3 regions of the Lysinibacillus sp. JNUCC-52 genome follow, and region 3 is predicted to be linked to each of the others. Evidence: riboswitches for the same ligand, from Rfam matches in the RefSeq annotation. Region 3 holds a riboswitch; each other region holds the start of a gene.
What was found. Region 3 has a riboswitch for cobalamin ahead of JNUCC52_RS22800 ((2Fe-2S) ferredoxin domain-containing protein). Riboswitches for the same ligand answer to the same signal wherever they lie in the genome.

Region 1: linked by a shared signal. The riboswitch ahead of cobT (nicotinate-nucleotide--dimethylbenzimidazole phosphoribosyltransferase) and the one ahead of JNUCC52_RS22800 ((2Fe-2S) ferredoxin domain-containing protein) in region 3 are both predicted to bind cobalamin.
Region 2: linked by a shared signal. The riboswitch ahead of JNUCC52_RS01485 (hypothetical protein) and the one ahead of JNUCC52_RS22800 ((2Fe-2S) ferredoxin domain-containing protein) in region 3 are both predicted to bind cobalamin.

What each region holds. Positions count from the first base shown of each region.
Region 1 covers NZ_CP065546.1:1,510,690-1,518,818, forward strand. Annotated here, with positions in the region: gene glnA (type I glutamate--ammonia ligase) at 136-1,470, opposite strand; gene JNUCC52_RS07885 (MerR family transcriptional regulator) at 1,552-1,926, opposite strand; gene JNUCC52_RS07890 (methionine gamma-lyase family protein) at 2,456-3,706, opposite strand; gene JNUCC52_RS07895 (trimeric intracellular cation channel family protein) at 3,854-4,459, shown strand; gene cobT (nicotinate-nucleotide--dimethylbenzimidazole phosphoribosyltransferase) at 4,921-5,979, opposite strand; cobalamin riboswitch at 6,085-6,261, opposite strand; gene JNUCC52_RS07905 (rhodanese-like domain-containing protein) at 6,405-6,707, opposite strand; gene hfq (RNA chaperone Hfq) at 6,803-7,033, opposite strand; gene miaA (tRNA (adenosine(37)-N6)-dimethylallyltransferase MiaA) at 7,132-8,025, opposite strand; gene JNUCC52_RS07920 (alpha/beta fold hydrolase) at 8,012-8,129, opposite strand, start outside.
Region 2 covers NZ_CP065546.1:242,947-251,075, forward strand. Annotated here, with positions in the region: gene JNUCC52_RS01460 (ABC transporter substrate-binding protein) at 1-1,309, shown strand, start outside; gene JNUCC52_RS01465 (ABC transporter permease) at 1,299-2,267, shown strand; gene JNUCC52_RS01470 (ABC transporter permease) at 2,264-3,076, shown strand; gene JNUCC52_RS01475 (ATP-binding cassette domain-containing protein) at 3,069-3,818, shown strand; gene JNUCC52_RS01480 (ABC transporter ATP-binding protein) at 3,833-4,558, shown strand; cobalamin riboswitch at 4,680-4,864, shown strand; gene JNUCC52_RS01485 (hypothetical protein) at 5,124-5,897, shown strand; gene JNUCC52_RS01490 (elongation factor G) at 6,088-8,025, opposite strand.
Region 3 covers NZ_CP065546.1:4,604,924-4,613,052, forward strand. Annotated here, with positions in the region: gene JNUCC52_RS22775 (S8 family peptidase) at 1-1,555, opposite strand, end outside; gene JNUCC52_RS22780 (energy-coupling factor ABC transporter ATP-binding protein) at 1,643-2,515, opposite strand; gene cbiQ (cobalt ECF transporter T component CbiQ) at 2,512-3,285, opposite strand; gene JNUCC52_RS22790 (energy-coupling factor ABC transporter substrate-binding protein) at 3,289-3,561, opposite strand; gene JNUCC52_RS22795 (energy-coupling factor ABC transporter permease) at 3,563-4,309, opposite strand; cobalamin riboswitch at 4,452-4,635, opposite strand; cobalamin riboswitch at 4,892-5,071, shown strand; gene JNUCC52_RS22800 ((2Fe-2S) ferredoxin domain-containing protein) at 5,209-5,580, shown strand; gene cobJ (precorrin-3B C(17)-methyltransferase) at 5,584-7,260, shown strand; gene JNUCC52_RS22810 (sirohydrochlorin chelatase) at 7,276-8,129, shown strand, end outside.

The sequences.
Region 1 (8,129 bases), 1.6 Mb from region 3:
AAATCTTGAATCAGGAGAACAAAGGCAGATTAATACAATAAAAAAGGTACTACATTATTAAAATGTAATACCTTTTTCGTAGTTTGATTATAAATATTTCACCCTAAATAACCTTAAGCCCCAACACTTTTTTGATTAATACATTTTTAAATATTGGTCGCGTTCCCATTGGTGTACTGTTGTACGGTACATGTCGAACTCGATTTCTTTTGCTTCTTTGAAGTTTGCGTAAATGTGCTCACCTAAAGCAGCTTGAGCTACTTTATCTTGCGCAAGTAATGTTAACGCATCGTCAAGCGCTGGTGGTAAGTTAGCAATACCGTTTGCTTTGCGCTCTTCTTCTGTCATTACATAAATATTGCGGTTAATTGCCGCTGGTGGTGTTAATTGTTGGCGAATACCTTCTAGACCCGCTTCTAAAATAACAGCCATCGCTAAATATGGGTTAGCTGATGGGTCCACTGAACGTACTTCTACACGAGTTGAAAGTCCGCGTGCAGATGGGATACGAATAAGTGGTGAACGGTTTTGTGCAGACCATGCAACGTAACATGGCGCTTCATAACCAGGAACTAATCGTTTATAAGAGTTAACAGTTGGGTTTGTTACAGCTGTGAATCCTTGTACGTGTGCAAGAACACCTGCCATGAATTGCATTGCTGTTTCAGAAAGGCCTAACTCAGTAGATTCATCATAGAATGCATTTTCTTTCCCTTTAAATAATGACACGTTAAAGTGCATACCAGAGCCTGCTTCACCAAATAACGGTTTTGGCATGAATGTTGCATGTAGGCCGTGTTTACGTGCAATTGTTTTAACAACTAGCTTGAACGTTTGGATGTTGTCACATGCTGTAATGGCATCTGCATATTTAAAGTCAATTTCATGTTGACCAGGTGCTACTTCGTGGTGAGAAGCTTCGATTTCAAAGCCCATTTCTTCTAGCTCTAACACGATATCACGACGGCAGTTTTCACCTAAATCAGTTGGTGCTAAGTCGAAATAACCACCGTGGTCGTTTACTTCTAACGTAGGTTCACCTTTTGCATCTAATTTGAATAAGAAGAATTCTGGCTCAGGCCCTAAGTTGAAGCTTGTAAAGCCCATTTCTTCCATTTTTTTAAGGATGCGTTTTAAATTGTTACGTGGGTCACCAGCGAATGGTTCGCCTTTAGCAGTGTATACGTCACAGATGAAACGTGCTACTTTCCCTTTTTCTGAAGTCCAAGGGAACACTACGAAAGAATCTAAATCAGGATATAAATACATATCTGATTCTTCGATACGCACGAAGCCTTCAATTGATGAGCCATCGAACATCATTTTGTTTTCTAGTGCTTTATCTAGTTGACTAACAGGAATTTCAACGTTTTTAATTGTACCTAGAATATCTGTAAATTGTAAACGTATGAAACTTACATTTTTTTCCTCGATTAAACTCTTGATGTCCTCTTTTGTGTATTTACCCACAGTTTTCCACACTCCTATAAATTGTCTAGCTTATATCTTTACCCTACCCTATTAAATAATAACCATCTAATAGTAGTTATTTTAATAGAATCGGGATAAATCCCCACGTCGGATAGATGATTTTTGCATGCGCTGTGCTTGACGCATTTCTTCGCGCATAATTTGACGTAATTCTGTGTCAGTTAAATCAGGTTCTTCAGCTGCAGCAGGATCCAATTTTTTAGCAAATAATTTTTTAATTTTCGCCATATTCATACCCTGCTCCAAGTAATCTTTTATTTCAAGAAGCGTATCGACGTCATTTAATGAAAACATTCGACGATTACCTTCAGTTCGGTGTGGCTCAATTAAATGGTGTTCTTCATAATAACGAATTTGGCGTGCCGAAAGCTCGGTCAATTGCATCACGATACTCATAGATAATAACGGCATCGTTCGTCTAATTTCACGACTCATTTAAGTCCCCCCAATACCCGCTTATCATATAACGAAAAATTTTCACTGTCAACAAAGATGTAAGGTTTCCTAACATGTATTTTTAATTTTTTTTTGAATTGATGAAAAATTGTTAAAAACTATAAAAAGATAGTCCAAGCTTTAGCCAAACTCGAAATATTTTACAGTTCATCTTTAGTCTTCAATATAAGATTTCTGCGATTGGTTTCCGCCTCGGACGGACGCTTTTCTCGGGGCAAGAAAGTCGAAAACAGCATTTGACACTTTTTGTATACAATCTTTTTAGATTCAATCATATGAAAATATAGAATGCTGCATATGCTCCTTTTTAGCATGCGTAACTTCAACAGCTCTTTATGTATGTCACTACAATAAAATGGCGTTTCCACTCGTTCTGTTCCTGCTGACCTATTGAGATATTGCTTTAATTCACTAGCTTTAGTATGAAAGCAAAACAGCTAGCATTCATATTACGATAAAACCCCCACCACAAATCCGTGATGGGGGTTGTCTAACATCTATTTATAGCTTATTTTCGTAAGCTTTGGACCGCGCTACAAATGGCAAATTTCACGTGCTCGTATGTCAATCCACCTTGAATAAATGCTGTATATGGCGGACGAATTGGACCATCTGCTGTTAGTTCAATGCTTGAGCCTTGAATAAATGTACCCGCTGCCATGATGACATCATCTTCATAGCCAGGCATGTATGCAGGCTCAGGGGCATAATGCGCATTTATCGGTGAGTTTGCTTGAATTTCACGACAGAATGCAACCATTTGATCTGCTGTTTTAAACGATACTGATTGAATTAAATCTGTACGCTCAGCATGAAAGCTAGGGAATGTGTTCATGCCCGCTTCCTCTAGCATAGCTGCTGTGAAAATGGCGCCCTTTAACGCTTGACTAACCACATGCGGTGCTAGGAAAAACCCTTGATAGAAATCACCAAGTGTATTTAATGTTGCACCTGCTTCTGCTCCAATACCTGGTGATGTCATTCGATAAGCACATTTTTCAACTAAATCAGCTCTACCTGCAATATAGCCTCCTATTTTGGCTAAGCCACCACCTGGATTTTTAATAAGAGAACCTGCCATTAAGTCTGCACCTACTTCTGTAGGTTCCTGTGCCTCTACAAATTCACCGTAGCAGTTATCAACAAAAATAACGGCATGTGGGGCCAATTCTCGTACTTTCTCACACATTTCTGCAATTTGTGAGATCGTAAAGGATGGACGCGTTGCATAGCCCTTTGAACGTTGAATCGCTATCATTTTAGTATTAGGCGTTATAGCTGCAGCGACTGCCGTCCAATCAATCGTTTCGTTATCGATTAAATCTACATGGCGATAGCCAATTTTATAATCTTTCAGTGAACCTGTATCTTTGTCACCACCATCGACAATTGATTGTAGCGTGTCATATGGTTGACCTGAAATATAAAGTAATTCATCACCTGGTCGAAGCACACCGAATAGACTAAGCGTAATCGCATGTGTACCAGATATAATTTGCGGACGGACTATCGCTGCCTCTGCTCCGAAAACTTGTGCATATACACGCTCAAGATTGTCACGTCCCTCGTCATCATAGCCATAGCCATTAGAAGGGTGTAAATGATAATCACTTACTTGATGTGCTCTGAAGGCGGAAAGTACTTTTTGCTGATTGAAGAACGCCATATCCTCTACTTTCTTGTGATAAGGTCGCACCTTTTCTTCTATTTTTTCCGCTAATGTTAACGTCTCTGCTGTTAAATGGGTTGTAAATGTCATTGTTTTCGTCTCCGTTTCAAATTGTTCTTTCCTATCTTATCAATTTGTTTGCAACCCTGCAAAAATTGCTATTGTGTCTAGCTGTTAAATGCGCTAAGCTAAGGGGCGGACTTACTACAATTTATTCTCGTTTAAGGAGGGAAAGTGATGGCTTGGGAAGTTTTTAGCATCATTGGGACAATTGCCTTCGCTATTTCCGGAGCAATAATAGCAATGGAAGAAGAATACGATTTATTCGGTGTATATATACTTGGCATTGTAACTGCTTTTGGTGGTGGGGCCATTCGTAATTTATTGATTGGTCTACCTGTGACAACATTATGGGGGCAAGATATGATGTTCCAAATTGCGATTGCTGCTATTACTATATTTTTTATTTTTCCACATCATCTTATACAGCATTGGCACCGTTGGGGCAATTTCACAGATGCTATTGGTTTATCGGCTTTTGCGATACAAGGTGCATTGTACGCTGTCAAACTCAATATGCCTATTAGTGCCGTAATTGTTGCTGCTGTTTTAACTGGTTCAGGCGGTGGTATTGTTCGTGATTTATTGGCAGGACGTAAACCACTTGTTCTCCGCGATGAAATTTACGGTGTATGGGCAGCACTTGCTGGCCTACTTATTGGACTGGAGTTACTGCCAGGAGACATCTTCTTATATGCATTATTCGGAGTCATTACGATATTACGAGTTCTTTCTTATATGAAGAAATGGCGTTTGCCATTACGGAAATTAAATCGAGCATAAGCAATACCTTCTATTCATTCTTTTGCAGTATATAAAGAAGAAAATACGAGTTGATGGTAGCGAAGGCGGTGACTCCTGCAGGAACTGCACGCATAGTAAGACGCAACAAACGACGCGACAGCGACGGTTGCGGCTTACGATGTGCCCGCGGAAAGCACCCCCGCAGCGGACATCAACGGCACCGTAAAAAAGGGCTAGTTTCATTCTTTTGCAGTAAATAAAAAATTAGAAGAGAATACGAGTTGATGGGAGCGAAGGCGGTGACTCCTGCGGGAACAGCACGCTCAGTAAGACGCAACAAACGACGCGACAGCGACGGTTGCGGCTTACGGTGTGCCCGCGGAAAGCACCCCTGCAGCGGACATCAACGGCGCAGTAAAAAATTGCTAGATTGATTCCAGTCAATCTAACACTTTTTCTCTTTTGTCCTCGCTCGAAGCTTTGACCTCTCAAATGCCCCATCACTTCTCTTCAACTAGCGCCATCGTTTCTGCTAATGTAGCCATATTGCTCATCATCGAACAAGCTGCATCTAGAATTGGAAAGGCTAGTGCTGCACCAGAGCCCTCTCCCAATCGCATATTCATATGAAGCATCGGCTCAACTCCTAGCAATTCGGCTGCTATTTTGGCACCCGGCTCTTCAGAGGCATGTGAAGGTATAATATAGTCTTGTACTTTTGGTTCAAGTTCATATGCTATTAGTGCTGCTATTGTAGAAATAAAGCCATCAATCACAACTGGTTTCCGATTTGCAGCTGCAGCTAGGATACTACCCGCCATCGCACCTATTTCTAACCCTCCCACTTTTGCAAGTATATCCAGCGCATCATGACGATTAGGTTTATTTATTTCAATGGCCTTTTGAATAATCGCTACTTTATGTTCAATTCCTCCTGCCCCAAGCCCTGCACCGAATCCCGTCACTTCCTGTGGATGACAACCACGAAGTACTGATAATATAGCCGCACTCGGTGTTGTATTGCCGATGCCCATTTCACCTGTACCAAGAACATTTGCCCCTTTTGCTATTTCTGCTGTTGCAATTTCAATACCTACTTCAATTGACTGGATTGCCTCTTCCCTTGTCATTGCTGGACCTTTTGCCATATTGTCTGTACCATGCTTAATTTTTTTCATTAACACCTTAGCATCAAGCGGTATATCCTCTTTGACTCCAACATCTACCGTTACAATTTTTGCATTTGTTATTTTGGCAATTGCACAAACACCTGTTACCCCTTTAGGGAAATTTAATGTTTGTAAAAACGTGACATTTTGCGGATTTGATGTTACCCCCTCTTCACAAACACCATGATCAGCTGCACAAACAATGATTACTTTGTTATCAAGTTTTGGATATAGTTCTCCCGTAATACCAGCTAATTGTATAGCTAGCGACTCCAGTTTCCCTAAACTGCTTGGAGGCTTGCTAAGTGAATCAATACGTTCCTTAGCTTTTTCCTTCATTGTATTATTAGTAGGTTGAATGCGTTGAATCGTTTGTTGTAATAATTGCATCATCATCTCTCCTTTTTTTAGCCATTTACATATAGAATGAAAAAAAATAGAAAAGCCTGTAGTTTATTTCATAACAAATAAACTACAGACTTTTCCATCGTCTATATCATTCAAAGCAATTAGGCAGGTCTCCTGGCTCAATTTCAACATTTTATAGAACCTTCCCAGCATAACGCTAGTGGTATTTTCTATAAAACTCCATTTTACAGTGGTGGGACCGCTAAAGCATTTCACTTTATTCCCTATTCTCCCATAATGGGCACCTAATGCTTTTATGTAATTACTTTAAATTTACGATAAAGTTTTTTTCGTGTCAATATTGGATAAAGTTTGCGTGACAGCATTTTGTGCACTGCCAATGTTAAGTATAAACTAAATAAAATAAGGTATTTAACAACTGAATTGTTAAATACCTGTGACCTACATTATTTAAATTCTAATTCCCCATCATAAGCAAGCATGCCGCCTTCTAGGTTTGTTACATCAAAGCCTTGTGCTTCTAAATATGCACATGCATTTGCTGAGCGTCCGCCAGCTTTACAGACGATAATGTAAGGTTTAGATCTATCTATTTCTTCTAAGCGCTCAGGGATTGTTCCAAGTGCAATATGCTTAGCGCCTGGAATGACACCTTGTGCTACCTCGTCATCTTCTCGCACATCGATAATGTATAAGTCCTCGTTCGCATCTAGTTGTTCTAATAATTGCGTTGTATCCATCGATTTCATCTTTACAGTCCTCCAATATATCAATTTCCTATTACATTATAGCGTGAACGAAAAAAAACAGCTAGTGATGTAACACTAGCTGCCTAAAAATGACTCTATTCTTCTGTCTCTAAAAATTCGACTTGCTTTGCTGGAACGAAAGTAGAAATTGCGTGTTTGTAAATGAGATGCTGTTTACTTTCAGCATCGACTAGTAATACTGTAAAGTTATCATAGGATTTCACTGTTCCTTTTAGCTGGAACCCGTTTAACAGAAACACAGTTACAAAAACACTGTTTTTACGTAGATGGTTCAAAAACGTATCTTGCAAATTGATTGATTTCATAGAATGCGCCTCCCCTACTCTCTTTCTACCTCTTCATTCCTATAGTAGCATGTTATCCCAATTTATCAATTAGTAATTTTTAGAAATTATTAAAGTTTTTAGTCTTTTTCAATAAAATGAATATCCATCTTATTGCGGAAATAAGTAAGTTGTCTTTTCGCATAGCGACGAGAATTTTGTTTTAAATTTTCAATTGCTTCTTCTAAAGTGCATCGACCATCTAAGTAATCATATATTTCCTTATAGCCAATTGCCTGAATTGACTGTACGCCTCGAATATTTTGCTGCCACAACCCTTGTACTTCTTGCAACAGCCCTTTGTCCATCATCAAATCTACTCTGCGATTTATGCGATCATATAACGCATCGCGTGACATATTTTCACCTAACCCTATAATTAAATGGCGATAAAGGGGGATTTCTCCTCGATTGTGTTCTTCTGAGGCTTTTGAAACACCACTTAATTCAATCATTTCTAATGCTCGAATGACGCGTCGCGTATTGTTAGGGTGAATTGTTTCCGCCGTTTTCGGATCCAATGCTAATAGTTTTGCATGCATTGCTTCAGGACCTAACTTTTCTAGCTCCTCATAATAAGCCTTTCGTGCTACCTCATCTACTTGCTCCTCGGTAAATTGGAAATCATAGAGCACGGCTTGTACATATAACCCAGAGCCTCCAACAATAATTGGTAGCTTTCCTCGTGCTTGTATTTCACTAATTTTGGCACGTACCAATTTTTGATAATCTGCTACCGAAAAGGATTCTGTAGGCTCCTTGAAGCTTAATAAATGATGTGGGACACCTTGCATCTCTTCCGCAGTAATTTTCGCAGTACCAATATCTAGGCCTTTATAAATTTGCATGGAATCGCCGTTAATAATTTCACCATTAAACTTTTTTGCTAACTCAATGCTCAGTGCTGTTTTACCAGAGGCTGTTGGTCCTACGATTGCTACAACCTCTGCTTGCTGTATTTTATTTTGTATCATACTTTTCTAACCACCGTAATAAAACTTGATGAACCGCCTGATGATTGTCTTCATTTAAAATTTCATGTCGCTTATCTTCAAATAAATAGACTGTAACATCCTGT
Region 2 (8,129 bases), 320 kb from region 3:
GACATATACGATTTTGATTCGTGATGACGTGACATTTCATGATGGACAAAAATTAACAGTAGACGATGTTATGTTTACTATTGATAGCATTCTTGATGATGCAAATGGGTCTTATTTAAAGTCTGATTTCATCCATGTCCAAGCGATGAAAAAAGTAAATGATACTACAATGACAATTCAATTGGATGAACCATTTACACCAATGTTAGATAAATTAACAGTGCCAATTTTGCCAAAGCATGTCTTTGAAGGACAAGACATGAGAACGGCTACGTTTAACCAAGAACCAATTGGTGCTGGCCCATACATGTTTGAAAAATGGGATAAAGGGACAAGTCTAACGCTTCAAGCGTACACTTCTTTCTTCGGAACAAAGGCATCTATTGAAAAAGTTATTTTTAAATTTATTCCAGATAGTAATGTTCGTGCATTGCAGCTGAAATCTGGCGAGTTAGATATTGCGTTACTGGATCCGAATCAGGTTGAAGAGCTTTCGAAAGTAGAACAATTAAAAATGTACGAAGTAGAATCAGCCGATTATCGTGGCGTGTTATTTAATATGAACTATCCACTTTGGCAAGAAGTCGATGTTCGAAAAGCGATGAGCTATGCGACAGATCGAACAGGCATAGTTAAAGGCATCCTACATGGGTATGGGACAGAAGCTTATTCGCCACTTCAAAAGCATGCCTATGTAAACGAAAATATTGAACATTATACTTATGATGTAAAGAAAGCAAATGAATTGTTAGAAAAATCGGGATGGATATTAGCAGACGATGGGTTCCGCTACAAGGACGGTAATAAGCTTGCCTTTACCATTACGGCACCAATTACAGATTCTGTGCGTGTCAATATGGCGAATTATGTCGCTCAAGGCTATAAGGAAATTGGGGCAGAGGTAGAAGTAGCGGCACTTGATTGGAGCAATATCGTGATTGAAGAAACGGAAGCGTTTATGGTGGGATGGGGTAGCCCATATGATGCGGACCACCATACGTATAGTTTATTCTATTCGGGTGAATCGAGCGTAACAAGTGCGGGCTACAATTATGGAAGCTATGCCAATGCAAAAGTAGATGCTTTGCTTGATGAAGGACGAACAACTGTCGATCCTGAAAAACGCAAGGAAGTCTATATGGCATTACAAGAGGAGCTAGCAGAAGATCCACCGTTCGCTTATTTTGCCTATGTTGATGCTGTTTATGGCATTAATAAAAATATTAGTGGTGTGAAAGAGCGTATTTTAGGTCATCACGGTGCTGGCTTCTTATGGAATGTCGAGGAGTGGAAATGGAATGATCGCTAAGTGGATCGGGAAGCGAGTGATAATGGGGACAATTGTCCTCATTATCGTGAGCTTCCTCTCTTTTTTCATTATGCATGCTGCACCTGGCAATCCTGCTGCTGCTTATTATGGAGGCAATGCTCAAACATTAACAGTAGCTGAGCAACAACGAATTGAAAAAGCGTTTGGCTTAGATAGGCCAGTGCTTCTACAATATGGTACTTGGTTAGGCGAAGCGGTAAAAGGAAATTTAGGCTATTCTGCCAAAGAGGGAAGACCCGTCATAGCGATTTTATTAGAAAGGTTACCTAACACATTACAGCTAGTGGCGCTCACATTATTTGTCGTTACAATTGTCTCTACTTGGCTAGGTTTACGGGCAGGAATGAAGGAAGGTTCTTTATTGGATAGAGGATTATCCATCTTTAGTATAGCAAGCTCTGCGATTCCTCCTTTTTGGCTAGGTATTGTCTGTATAATAATTTTTTCGGTACAGCTTGGTTGGTTTCCTTCTTCAGGTATGAATGATGTGCGTGGTAATGGAGGTTGGCTTGATCGTTTAAACCATATGGTGCTTCCACTAATTGTTTTAGTATTTTCTCATGTGGGCATATTCGCACGCTTTTTACAGGACAGTGTTAAGGCAGAGAATCGTAGTTATTATGTACAAGTTGCGCGTGCAAATGGCGTTCCAGACCGACAAATAAGAAAACTCATACTACGGAATTCTGTTATTCCGTATATCAATTATATTGGTGTGACGATTCCTTCATTCTTTGGTGGTTCCATAGTAGTTGAAACACTTTTTGGCTGGTCAGGATTAGGCTCATTGCTTGTGAAATCCGTTATGGTTAAGGATTTTCCTGTACTTATGGGAGCCATTCTGATTATTGGTGTTGTGGTGGTCATTTGCTTATTTGTAATCGACGTTTTAATGATTTGCATCAACCCAAGATTGAGAAGAGGAAAATTAGTATGAGAAAACAACGGAAGATGCCACTCGTTTGGCTTGCGCTTCTTTGCATTATATTAGGAACTACCATCTTCTCCTCACTGTTGGCACCTTTTGAGCCAAATGCAATGGATATGAATCATATTTATGAAGCACCAAATCTTACACATATACTTGGTACAGATCAGCTAGGCAGAGATGTTTTATCACGGATACTTGTTGGGGGGAAAGTTACGCTTTTCATCGCCATAGTGTCAGTCGTAATTTCAAGCATTATAGGCATTATCTACGGTGGTATTAGCGGTTTTGTTGGGGGTGCCATTGATGTCATTATGATGCGCATTTTGGAGGCCTTTTTAACGATTCCATCCTTAGTAATTGTACTTGCCCTGCAAGCAATTATGCAAGGAAGTGTTTGGCGAATGGCCATGATTATAGGTTTCACAGGTTGGTTTGTTACAGCTCGAATCGTTCGCTCTGAGTTTATTCGCTTAAAGGAAATGGAATTTGTCCAAATGGCTACAATGTTTCGTACCCCATTATGGAAAATATTATTTGGTCATTTATTACGAAATAGTGTGCCTGCTATCTTTGTCGTGACAATATTTAACTTCGCAGGTGCGATTTTTACGGAAGTGTCTTTAAGCTTTTTAGGCATCGGTGTGCCGCCAGCAATCCCGTCATGGGGAACGATGCTGTACACAGCGCAAAATGATTTACTTGTTGGGGCTTGGTGGATCGGTCTTTTTCCTGGAATACTGATTTTTGTGACGATATTATGTGTACAAGCGATCGGGACCACTTTCAAACAAGGAGGAGAACGATCCCATGTTTAGTATCGATAATCTAACTGTTCAAGTGAACGATAAAAACCTCATCCACAATATTTCGTTAACTGTCCCGAAAGGCGAGATTACCGCAGTTATCGGTGAAAGTGGCAGTGGGAAAAGCACAACAATATCAGCTATTTTAGGGATGCTCCCGCCGCAAACTGAGGCAATGGGTGCAGTTTTCTTTAATGGGGAAAATATGCTGACGATGTCAAAAAAAGATAGGTTGTTATTAAGGTCAAAGCATATTTTCACGATTTTTCAAGATGCCACAAATAGCTTTTCACCTACGCAAAAAATGAAACAACAATTGTATATGTTTACTGCCTTACGAGTGGGTGATGACAAAGAGAGGTTTCTCTCTAAAATGACCGCTATATTAAAGGAGTTAAACTTATCAGTAGATATATTAGAAAGCTATCCATTTGAGTTGTCAGGTGGTATGCTACAACGCTGTATGTTAGCTTGTGCATTGTATAATGAGCCAGACATATTAATAGCAGATGAACCAACTTCTGCACTAGATATGCTGCATCAACAACACTTTATAACATTATTAAAAAAACTTCATGCGCAGCTAGGGACAACTATTATACTGGTTACTCATGATTTAGGGGTTGCTGTTTCACTAGCGAATAACATAGTAGTGATGAAAGATGGAGAAATCGTTGAGAAGGGGCAAGCGACAGAAATTTTTGAGCAGCCTAAACATCCGTATACGCTACGGCTTGTCGCAAATCATTTTTAGGAGGCGTATATGTATTGCTTCAGGTTGAAAATATAAGTAAAAGCTTTCGAGCAGGTCAGCAAGTATTAGCAAATATAAATCTTTCTGTAGGAGAAGGTGAAATCGTCGGTCTAGTTGGAGAGAGTGGCAGCGGTAAAAGTACTTTAGCGAAAGTCATTATGCAGCTAGAGTCAGCTAATAAAGGGACCGTCCATTTTCAACAACAACACATCACTAAGAAAAATCGAAAGTCCTTTTATGAAAATTGCCAAATTATATTCCAAAATGCAAGTAATGCTCTAAACCCTATGTGGACAGTCAAGCAACTATTAAGAGAGCCATTGCAACATCAAAAAGTGGTGACGGACAGCTATTTACAAACGATGCTTGCGAAAGTTAAGTTATCAAACGATGTTTTATATGCTTTGCCCTCTGAACTTAGTGGTGGTGAGAAGCAAAGAGTAAATTTATTACGCTCAATTCTTGTAGAACCGAAATTGATAGTGTGCGATGAAATTGTTTCAAGCTTAGATCGTTTAATTCAGCGAGAAATTATTGATTTATTAATGGCGTTGAATAAAGAAAGAAACATGGCTATTTTATTTATTTCGCATGATTTAAAAGCTGTTTCTTATTTAAGTGAACGGATATATGTAATGAGAGCTGGAGAAATTGTCGATGAACAGCACAAGGAACAAGATGGATTTCATTTCACTGATAGCTATGCACAAAAGCTATTCCAAGCAATGGAAGGTGAATAATATTTCGTTTTTTCGCAGCAGAAAACAATTAGATACCGTTTTCTGTTGATTGACTTTAAAATTCCATTACTTTACAATATGATTTAATAGTATACTAGTGAGTTTACTATTTATCTCAACAAAATAGCGTGTAGTAATAGGTGTAAATTGCGTGCAATTTACTGAAAAGGGAAGTCGGTGCGAGTCCGACACTGTCCCGCAACTGTAAATGTGAGTTTTCTTTTCGTATACCACTGTTAAATGACGGGAAGGGGAAAAGAAGCTGTGACCATAAGTCAGGAGACCTGCCTGTTACGAGTACACACCATAACCCTACGAGGAATAGGAGGTGGCATGTTGACAAAGCAGAATGTTCTGTTCGTCACAGTACGTCAAACGACCAATACCAAAGGAATTAAGGATATACGGCATCGAGCCAAATATCTCCCATTGGTTCATTGTTTGATGCTGCTTGATGAATGATAATGATTAGCTGAACGACGGATTTCCTCTCAAAGCAGGAAATCCGTATTTTTATGTGATCGCAACATTTGTTTTGAAAATATGTACGAACTGAGGTGCACGTATGACGAATATTCATGTATGTACAACACAAGAAAAGCAATATGTAGATATGAAGATTTGTAAACTGTCACGAGTTGAAGTTGCCAAGCAGCCTAAAACTAGAATGGTCATTGAAGCTCTTGTTGATCAGTTTTTAGCATCAGGACTTATTCGTAACGAACGTTTATTTAATCAAATATTTTTTAACAAAGATATCATTTGGATTCAAAATGAGGTGTATGACGGTTGTCTTTTTGCTAAAGCAAGCGTGGCGGACGAGCTCAAAACGAAAAAGAACGGCTTTATGATGTACATGCCAACAAATCCAATTGTTTATGAGGTCAATGGTGAGGCGTATCATTTAATAACACGTATTGATTCGATTCGTGCGAAACCAAATTTAGATAGGCTGAATATAGAGCCGAAACCTATTTTAAGTGCTGCGCGAGTCAATGATTTACTATGCTCAATGGTTATGCGTTTTTATATTACCTATTTAGAAGACTTGTCGTTAGTCGTTCATACAAATCAAGATACTAATAAAATATTAGATTTAATAAAATATGTAAAGCATGAATACCAACACTTTCTTGAAAGTGTGAAAGAATTAAATGACTATCATTTAAATTGGCACCCACGAGGTAATGGTCATCAATTATTGCTTCAACTGATCGAGCAATTACAAATTTTAAAGAGTAAACCTGGCACGGTTCTTGTAGATTTTACGAATAGTAATGGTTATGTAATTGTGGAATCGGCAAATAGCTTTGTTGCGAAAGTAAAGAAAGCTTTATAGGAAATATAAAAGGCATCGAGATGTTCTCGATGCCTTCAGTTATTTTTTAAGGAGAATAATATTGATGGATATTGCGGATAACTTTTGAAACCGCCGATAAAAGCCTAGGAATCGCCGATAGAACCGTTGAAACCGCCGATAAACCACTAAAAATCGCTGTGTTGCTATAGAAATGTGTGTCGTTGTTTAATTACAAGCAATGCATGGCTTCTTTTGCGTCATACCAAGGAACGGAATAGCCCTTACCCTTCGCACAAAAAATACTAGACGATGAATAGTCGGGATCAGCTTGCTTATTGTAATTGATTTGCGCTATTACTTCTTCACTATTATGGCATTTATCATAGCCATCAAATTGTAACGATATTGATCCTTTGCCGTTCGTATAAGCAGCGAAAGTAGTACTATAATGCATAAATGTTGCAACAGGAACGCGTCCTGTTAATGTTACTTGTTCCTCTGTTAAGACGGGTGCATCAAATGTACCGTCTGCTTGCTGGATATCGTTCATCATACGACCGATAAAATCATTCGATGCTTTCAATTTGAAGCGATAATACGGTTCAAGCAATATATTTTCGGCTTGTTCCAGCCCTTGTCGAAGTGCACGGAAAGTTGCTTCGCGGAAATCGCCTCCCTCTGTATGCTTGATATGGGCACGTCCTGTCAAAAGGGTGAAGCGTATATCCGTAACGGGGGAGCCTGTTAAAAGACCGTGATGCTCTCGCTCAAATAGATGTTTTTCAATTAGTCGTTGATTGCCAACTGATAAATCATCAGCATGACAAGCGTTAACAAACGTGTTTCCTGTACCTCGAATATTTGGCTCCATTAATAGGTGAACCTCTGCATAATGTTTTAACGGCTCAAAATGACCGTATCCTGTTACAGTTGTTGCAATTGTTTCCATATATAAAATTTTAGGTTCACCAAAAGTAATAGTAAGTGAAAAGCGACTTTTTAACACTTCAGCAAGCACTTCAAGCTGAATAACACCCATAATATGTACATGGATTTCTTGAAACTTCTCATGCCATACGACGCGCAACGACGGTTCTTCGGCTTCGAGCAAACGGAATACTTGTAATACTTCTTTTATATGCTGCTGCCCATCATACTGTACTTTAGCTTGTAAAGTCGGCACTAGCTCATATGGCTGAGGAGTCATTGTACTACCTAAAATATCACCGATTTTTGCTAGACTTAGCCCTTTTACAGCGAAAATTTCTCCAGCTTGCACTTTTTGTGTTGTGACAAAACGACTTCCATTATATAAGCGGATTTCAGTTACTTTTTCAGTCATATCACCAAATGTAAAGTCTTGGCGTGTATGTAAAGTTCCTTCTAAAGCTTTGATAAAGGTTAAACGTTGCATGCCATCATGACGGATTTTAAATACTTCACCTTGAAATGGTCGTTGATGGTCGAATTGCGTTTCTGTAAGTAGGGGTAGCTGTGATAAAAATTCTTTTATTCCAATATCCTTTAAAGCAGCACCAGTAAAGCAAGGAAATGCTTGCTCTTGTTTAATGAACTTTTGCAACTGCATTAGGCATGTTTGTGCATCGAGAGTTTCTGTCAAAAAGGCATCGAGTAGTTGTTCATCACGCTCAGCTAGCCACTCAGCAATGTGGTTTGGTACGTAATCTGCACACAATGGATCGTTTATTAAAAGTACATGCTCCGAACATTCTTTTTGAAGCTGTCCCACAACGGCACCCACATCAGCACCCTCACGATCTATCTTATTTATAAAGAAGAAGGTTGGTACGTTATATTGGCGTAGCAATTGCCACACTGTTTCAGTATGACCTTGTACACCTTCTACAGCGCTTACGATAATGATAGCGTAATCCATTACACGAATTGCACGTTCCATTTCAGGTGAAAAGTCGACATGCCCAGGCGTATCTATTAACGTATAGATATCACTTCCAATTTCCATCCTCCCTTGTTCAGCAAAGATGGTAATGCCACGAGCTTGCTCGATTGAATGATTATCCAAAAAAGTATCTTGATGATCGACTCTTCCGCGCGTTTGAATACTATTCGTGTGGAAGAGTAGTTGTTCACAAAAGGTTGTTTTTCCTGCATCGACATGTGCGAGCACACCAATCGTTTTATACATAAAAAATCCTCATTTCTATTTTTCCTATACGCTCATTGTAACAGATTCAGCTAAAAAACATTTCGTGTTTAATAGTGCTCGTTCATGTTAAAATAGTAGTAAAT
Region 3 (8,129 bases):
CTGCTTGTTCTGCTTTATAAAGGTAGCCTTCTTGTTTTCCTGCGCGAACATCATTTACATTAATCGTTTCTGACTCATCTTTTTGACCTGCAGGGTAGAAGTATAGGTCAAATGCATAGTCAAAGTAGCTAGCTCCTTTTAATGACAGTTGTGCATATTCACCTGCATCTAATTCAATTTTATACCATTTCTTTTCATCAGGTAGCTTGAACTCGCCTTTTTCGGTATTTTTACTATTTTTATTTAGCACTTTGGCATTGTTTAGGCGCTCTTCGTTTGTTTCAGAATAGCGCTTCGGTAGGTTGTTTAAATCGAAGTGTAATGCTTTAAATGGGTCAACGAGGCCATGTCCATAGGTGAGATCGTAGCCTCTTTCACCTAAATCCTTTGCGGTCATTTCGAGTATTGCCTCTATTTCATGAGGCTTTAAAGTAGGATATTTTGATTTTAGTAGAGCAGCTACACCCGCCACAACAGGAGATGCCATTGAAGTCCCGCTAAATGTTGTGAATGAGGATCCCTTTTTTCCATCATAAACGGTACTATAAATTTCTTCTCCTGGCGCAACGATGTCCACTGATGGTCCATAGTTTGAATAGCTTGATAATTTATTGTGTTTATTTGTAGAACCAACGCTAATGACACCTTCGAAAGAAGCGGGGAAGGAGTAATAATCTGTTGAATCATTCCCTGCAGCAGCTACAATTGTAATGCCTTTATCGATTGCTTTTTGTACGGCTTCCTGCATAAGAGGGGACTCGCCGTAGCCACCGAGACTCATATTAATAACGTCGGCATTTTGTTCAATGGCGTGCAGTATCCCTTGTGCTATAACGAAATCATTTGCACTTTGTTTGCCGTTAAAGACATCGATTGGAAGAATCTTTGCTGCTGGGAAAACACCGTATCCACCAAACCCGTTATCTTTAGTAGCTGCAATAATGCCTGCTACATGCGTCCCGTGGGGGTCAGAAAAGGTAGTATTGGCAGGTGTTGCAGCATTATATGGTGGAAGTATTTGAGACTTCAAATCTGGATGTTTATAATCTACACCAGAATCGATAACTGCCACTTTAACCTCATGATTTCCTGCTAATGATAAAGCTCTATCAATTTGCAGTAAGTCTAAATGATACATATCTTTTTTCTTTGGATCTACAATCGTATTAAAGGAATAATACTTGTAGCTTGGAGATACACTTTTAACTCCGTTTTGCTTGCCATAATACGAAAAAGCCTCTTCTAATGTTACACCTTTTTGAAGTTGGACTACTTCGTAGCCTAATGCAGGAATCGATCGAATTACTTTTGAACCAATTTTACTATGTACGGTCTTAGCAAGGCCCGAATGTTTAACGATAATCGTATCGGGACTAATCCATTCGTTTCCTCCATTTTGATAGTTGAACTGCTTTAAAGCTTGCTTTTTTTTGCTAGCGAGCATACTTGTCACCAATTCTGGGTTCTGTGGTGCTTCAGCAAAGGCAGAAGCAGCAGGAACCATTAGTGCAGAACATGCTACGACAGCGATTGATTTCATCACCCAGTTTTTCAATTGTTTTCCCTCCTTGAGTAAAATATGACATTTCACTATTTATAACGGATGGATAAAAGAAAAGTTTCATCATTCCTCAACAAATTTTTATAAAATTGTTTGTAAATTGTTTGAGTGCCTGTCACCCAAATGCTCAATTAGATTTTGTAAGTCTTCTTTTGAACGAGGCATCTGTATATTCTTATCAAAAAGATTTTTATTTTGCAGGGCGAGAGTTATGTCAAAAACCCAAGGTCGTTCAAGATGCGCTAGTTCAAGCAACTTCTCCTGATAGAACAATTCAACAGGATCCCCATTATAAATAACTTTACCTTCCTCCATCACAATTATTTGATCTGCCCATTCATAAGCCAAAGCAATATCATGGGTCGCCAATAAAAATGTTCGTTGCCCATTTTCTAATTTAGCTAAATAATGTAAAAGCTTTGCAGCATAATAATTGTCTAGTCCAGCAGTTGGTTCATCTAATAATAAAACAGACGGTTCCATTGCGAGCACACCTGCCATCGCCACACGTTTTTTCTGTCCGACACTTAAAAAATGAATCGGTTTCTCTAGTAATGATTCGACCTCTGTTTGTGCGACAGCCCAGGCGATTTTTTCCTCGATTTTTTCTTGTGACCAGCCAAGATTTAATGGACCGAAAGCGATGTCTTGCTTTACGGTACCTGAAAAAAGTTGATTGTCAGCATCTTGAAATACGATGCCTACTTGTTGGCGTAATGCTGATAATGCTTTTCTTGAATAGCTAAGTGCTTCGTTGCAAAAGGTAATATTGCCAGCGGTCGGTTTTAAAATCCCATTTAGATGCTGAAATAATGTTGATTTACCAGCACCATTATGACCGAGTATGGCGATTTTTTTCCCCTTTGGAATTTGTAATGTAATATCTGTTAGTGCTTCAGTACCGTCTGCATAGGCATACGATAACTGTTGAAGCTCAAAATAAAGTTCAGTCATGAGAAAAAACCTCCATATAAGATGAGGAATAAAAAAATAATAACCATTCCAAACCAATTTTTCTTGCTGTATCGTACACTATCTTGCCAATAGACCGATTCGCCACCACGTGCCTGCATCGCATTATTAAGTTCGCGACTACGTTGAAACATTTCGGCAAACAATGCTGCAATGAGCATGGAAATCGACCTAAGCCATTGCATAGGTGATTGATAGCCAAGGCGTGATTGTTGCGCAAGATGGATTTTTTGCATGCTATTTAAAAAAATAAAAATAAATCGATACGTAAGCTCTACTAACTCTACAAATAAAACAGGTAGATGCCATTGTCGTAATACGTGGCAAATAGATTGGACCGATGTTGTTAATATTAAAAAGTACAAACAACTAATGCTACCTAGTACACTGAACAATAACTGCTGTGCTGTAATCAAACTTGCATTACCGATGAAAATGGTCCAATGACTAAGTGAAAATGCAAAGCGATGTGCTGGTAGTATACTTGAATTTGGTGCAATTGAAATCAAAATAGATACTAAACTAGATAGTAGAAAAAAACCTGGTAACAATAGTAATTTTACATAATATGAAAAGGGAATTTTTGCGTATAAAATGATAAAAGCACTCATTACAATAAATGTAATGAGTGAAATAAGTTCATCTTTCACGATAAGCGATAATAGCAGTAACCCTAAGGAAAACGTCATTTTTTCTAACGGATGAACAGTCGCTAGTTTATTCATATAAGCATATTTATCAATGAGTAACATTGTTTAACCTTCCTTATGCTTGCCGCGCATATAGCCTACAAAATAGCCGATAAAGCCAGCACCAATCGCAGCCTGTAATACGAATAATAAGCTTTCAATTTCACCGCTTGGTGGCTCCCATAAGCTTTCAAACCATGGTTCATACTCTGCATTAATTTCACCGATTGCAGCTTCTGCTTCTCCGTCAGCACCACCAAATTCTGCACCCTTTTGTACGAAAAGGGGGATGATTGCTAAAAGTACAACGACAGCTAGTAGCAGTAAATTTTTCTTCATCCTAATGTGCCTCCTTTGCTGAGAAAACACGAAGAGCCTTTAATTCGCTCACATTGTATTTTTTTAGGAAATTCATGACGATAACAGTTAAAATTCCTTCACTAATTGCGAGAGGAATTTGTGTTAAAGCAAAAATCCCTGCAAATTTTGTGAATGAAGCCATAAAGCCTCCTACTTCAGAAGGGAAAGCTAGTGCTAATTGAACTGAAGTGACAACGTAAGTACCTAAGTCCCCAAGCATCGCGGCAAAAAAGACAGCGATAGAAAATGAAAGACCAATTTTTTGAGAACCTTTAAAGACATAATACGCAATAATTGGACCTACAATCGCCATTGAGAAAGCATTCGCACCTAAAGTAGTAATACCACCATGCGCTAAAAGTAAAGATTGAAATAATAAAACGATTGTTCCGATTACGCTCATTGCTAATGGCCCGAAAAGAACCGTACCAAGACCAACACCAGTAGGATGTGAGCAGCTTCCTGTTACTGATGGGATTTTCAGTGCTGATAAAACGAATGCAAACGCACCTGATAAGCCTAATATCATTTTTGTTTCAGGATTTTCATCAATTGTTTTACGAATAGAACGCAATCCTAAAATAATAAATGGAATCGAAACGACCCACCAAAAAATCGCCCATTCAATCGGCAAAAACCCTTCCATGATATGCATGGCAAACGCTCGATTTGGTACTAGTAAAAAAGCTAGTAAGAAATAACTAAGTTTCCAAAATGAAAATTTCAAAACCATTCCTCCTTCACAGTCATTTTCGAATGTAGGATGCGCAATAAAAAAAGCACTTCTCCGTCTAGGAAAAAGTGCATAGCTGAAAAAGCAAATACTAATGGTCATTTGCTAAGCCGCACACCTATCCTCGTAGGTTGAAACGATCACGATTTTTTCGGCAGGTCTCCTGGCTTAAGATCAACATTTTATAGGCCTTCCCGTCCTTTGGACAGTGACATTTTCTATAAAATTCCCTCATACAGTGGCGGGACCGCGCCGGACTTAAACCGGCTTCCCTTTTAAGCGAAATGTATACACTTCGCACCGAAAAAAGATGAAATTGTGAGTTTTCACGAAGAAGTGTAACATGTTTTTCCAATCATAAGCTATTCTTTTTTTGTAAAAAGATTTTTTAATAGAATTACATTCTAGAAAATTCAGATAAATGTAAGAGAGAATCAATCAATTTTAACGGAATATTTGTTGAAATTTTATTAAAAATCTAATAAATAAAAAAGAAATGTTGAAAAGAGTAAAAATAATAGGCTATGATAGAAACAGTTTTATATTCGTTTTATTAACATTTCATTTCAAAATTTAAATATAAATCCATCATTAAGTGCTCGATAGACTTCGAGATAATAGGGAAATCGGTGTAAATCCGATACAGCCCCCGCTACTGTAATAGCTGATGAAATCGCAATGCCACTGGAAACTTGGGAAGGCGCGAAAGTAAGAGGAAGCTTAAGTCAGGAAACCTGCTTAGTTGATGATATGCAAACTTTTCGGAGGGAGAAGTGAAGCGAGAGCGGATACGTGTATATTCGTTTTTATTTTGGCTTCTATAAAACCTTTACTCTTCGATGTTGAGTAAAGGTTTTTTCTTTTTCCTAAAAGTCAATGAGGGGAGAACAGCAATGACAACTTGGAACTTAGAGGGCATGAAAACACATCTTTTTATTTGTAATGGTAGTAGTTGCATGAAAAAAGAGGCTGAGGAAATTACGTTGGCCATACGAGATGAAATAGAGAAATTAGCACTCGATAAGGAAATACATACAACAAGAACGCGTTGTAATGGCAGATGCAAAGATGCATGTGTTGTAATCGCGTATCCACAGGGAAATTGGTATCGTGTGACAACAGTAGAGCATGGTAGAACGCTTGTAAAAGATTTAAACGATGATTCTTTACATAGTGAGCATGTGTTTACTTTGACAGAAGGTACGTTGCAGCGTACCCCGCAAACAACAGCCATCAAAGGCATCGATAAGGTGAAAGAGGGGTAAAAAATGGCGCAAAAAGGAAAGATTTTTGTTGTAGGCTTTGGACCTGGGGATTTCAAGCATATTACAACCCGTGCTGTAGAGGCATTACAACAAAGTGAATTTATTATCGGTTATAAAACATATGTTGAGCTCATTCAAGATTTAGTAAGTGCAAAGTCGATTGTTAGTACTGGCATGACAGAAGAAGTGTCACGTGCACAAGAAGCAGTTCGTCAAGCCGAGGCTGGAAATATTGTTGCGGTTATTTCGAGTGGTGACTCGGGCGTATATGGAATGGCTGGACTTGTATATGAAGTCCTCATTGAGCTTGGTTGGACGGAAGCAACAGGGATTGAAGTTGAGATTGTGCCAGGAATTTCTGCTATTAATTCTTGTGCAAGTTTGCTAGGCGCACCAATTATGCATGATTCTTGCACGATTAGTTTAAGTGATCATTTAACGCCTTGGAATTTAATTGCAAAGCGTGTGGAAGCTGCGGCGATGGCGGATTTTGTCATTGCTCTATATAACCCTAAAAGTGGCCGCCGTACACGTCAAATTGTAGAAGCGCAACGAATTTTACTAGAATATCGATCACCTGATACGCCTGTAGGACTTGTGAAAAGTGCCTACCGAGATCGTCAGGAAATAACAATGACAACGTTAGCAGAGATGCTCGAGCATGATATCGGCATGTTAACTACAGTAATTATTGGCAATTCATCGACATTTTTCTATGACAATAAAATGATTACACCGCGTGGCTATCAGCGCAAATATACACTTGGAGAAGAAAAACAGCCTTTACGTCCACACCAGCGTTTAAGAGAAGAAAATGAACCGTGGGCAATGAACCAAGAAACAGGTACTGCACGCCAAGACTTTGCGGCAGATCCCAATGCAGGACGGATGAAAAGTAGTATTGCAATAGCACCTGCGCCTGTAACAGTACCAGAAAAATCATCATTGGAAATGGCAGCAACAGCACTTGCCATGGTGAAAGGAACAACTGTCACAAAGACAACAACAAAGTTAGTCCAGCAAAAAATGGAGTCGATTTTTGAACTTGCTGTTAGTCCAGGGGTAGCAAATAAATTTTTCACGCCACAACAAATGATGACGTTAGCTGAAGTTGTGGGAGATGAAGGCACGATGGAATATACACCAGACCATCAAATTCATTTGAAAATTCCGACGACAGAGCCTGAAATGATTACTGAAAAGTTAAGAGCAGTAGGCTTTTTACTTGCACCAATAGGGGATGTGCTGTCATTAAAAGCCTGTGATTTCTGTTATGGAGAGAAGGCGGATTCAATTCCATATGCAGAGGAAATTCAAGATAAGCTTGGTGGATTATCCCTGCCTAAAACTTTAAATATTGGTTTTAATGGCTGTGGCATGGCGTGCTATCGAGCAGTGTTTGACGATATCGGTATCGTCTATCGAAAAAGTAAATTTGATGTTTTTATCGGCGCTAAGCCAGTAGGGCGTACAGCCCATGCGGCACAGCCCGTTGTAGAGGGGCTAGAGCCAGAACAGCTTATTCCGCTTATTACAGACATTATTGAGGAATACAAGGCAAATGCACATCCAAATGAACGCTTGTTCAAATATTTCAAACGGGTGAAAAAAATATTGCATTTTACGTATCAAGATATGTCGTCAAAAATAAAAGTAGAGCCAGCTCCGTGCGGCGACTAGTGAGGAGATAAAAAAATGAAAGCAATTTTATTTGTTGGCCATGGTAGCCGTTTAGCAGCAGGAAACGACGAGGTGCGCACGTTTATCGAGCAAATGACACCTCGAGTTGATAAAAGTTTTTTAGTTGAAACATGTTTTTTGGAGTTTGCCTCTCCTAACATAGAAGAAGGTATTACGAATTGTATAAACAAGGGTGCTACAGAGGTCCATGTAATTCCGATTATTCTACTTCATGCAGGCCATTCAAAAATGCATATACCTGCAGAAATCGAACATGCACGTGAACATTATCCAAACATTACATTTACCTATGGGCAAACAATCGGTATTCATGATGAAATATTTGCTATTTTAGAAGACCGCTTAGCAGAAATCGGCTTTAATACTGAAGAAGAACATAAGGATACTGCCATTTTATTAATTGCACGAGGTGGTAGTGACCCAGCTGCAAATGGTGATTTTTATAAAATTACTCGTTTGTTATGGGAAAAACTGAACGTTCCTTATGTGGAAAGTGCTTTTATGGGCGTGACAGATCCTCGTGTTGAAGAAGGCATTGAACGCTGCGTTAAACTAGGGGCGAAAAAAATTATTATGCTACCGTACTTTTTATTCACAGGTATTTTAATGGAACGTATGAATGGTATGTGCGAGCAATTTAATAAGCAATATCCTGACTGTGATATTCAAATTGCTAACTATTTTGGCTACCATGAACGTTTGCAAAATGTCCTTTTAAACCGTATTGAGCAAGCAGTAAATGGTACATCAACAGGTATGCAAGATTTAGAAAATTATCGTGCTTATGCGGCGGTACATGGACATGCGCATCATCATCACCATCATGACCACGACCACGATCACGATCA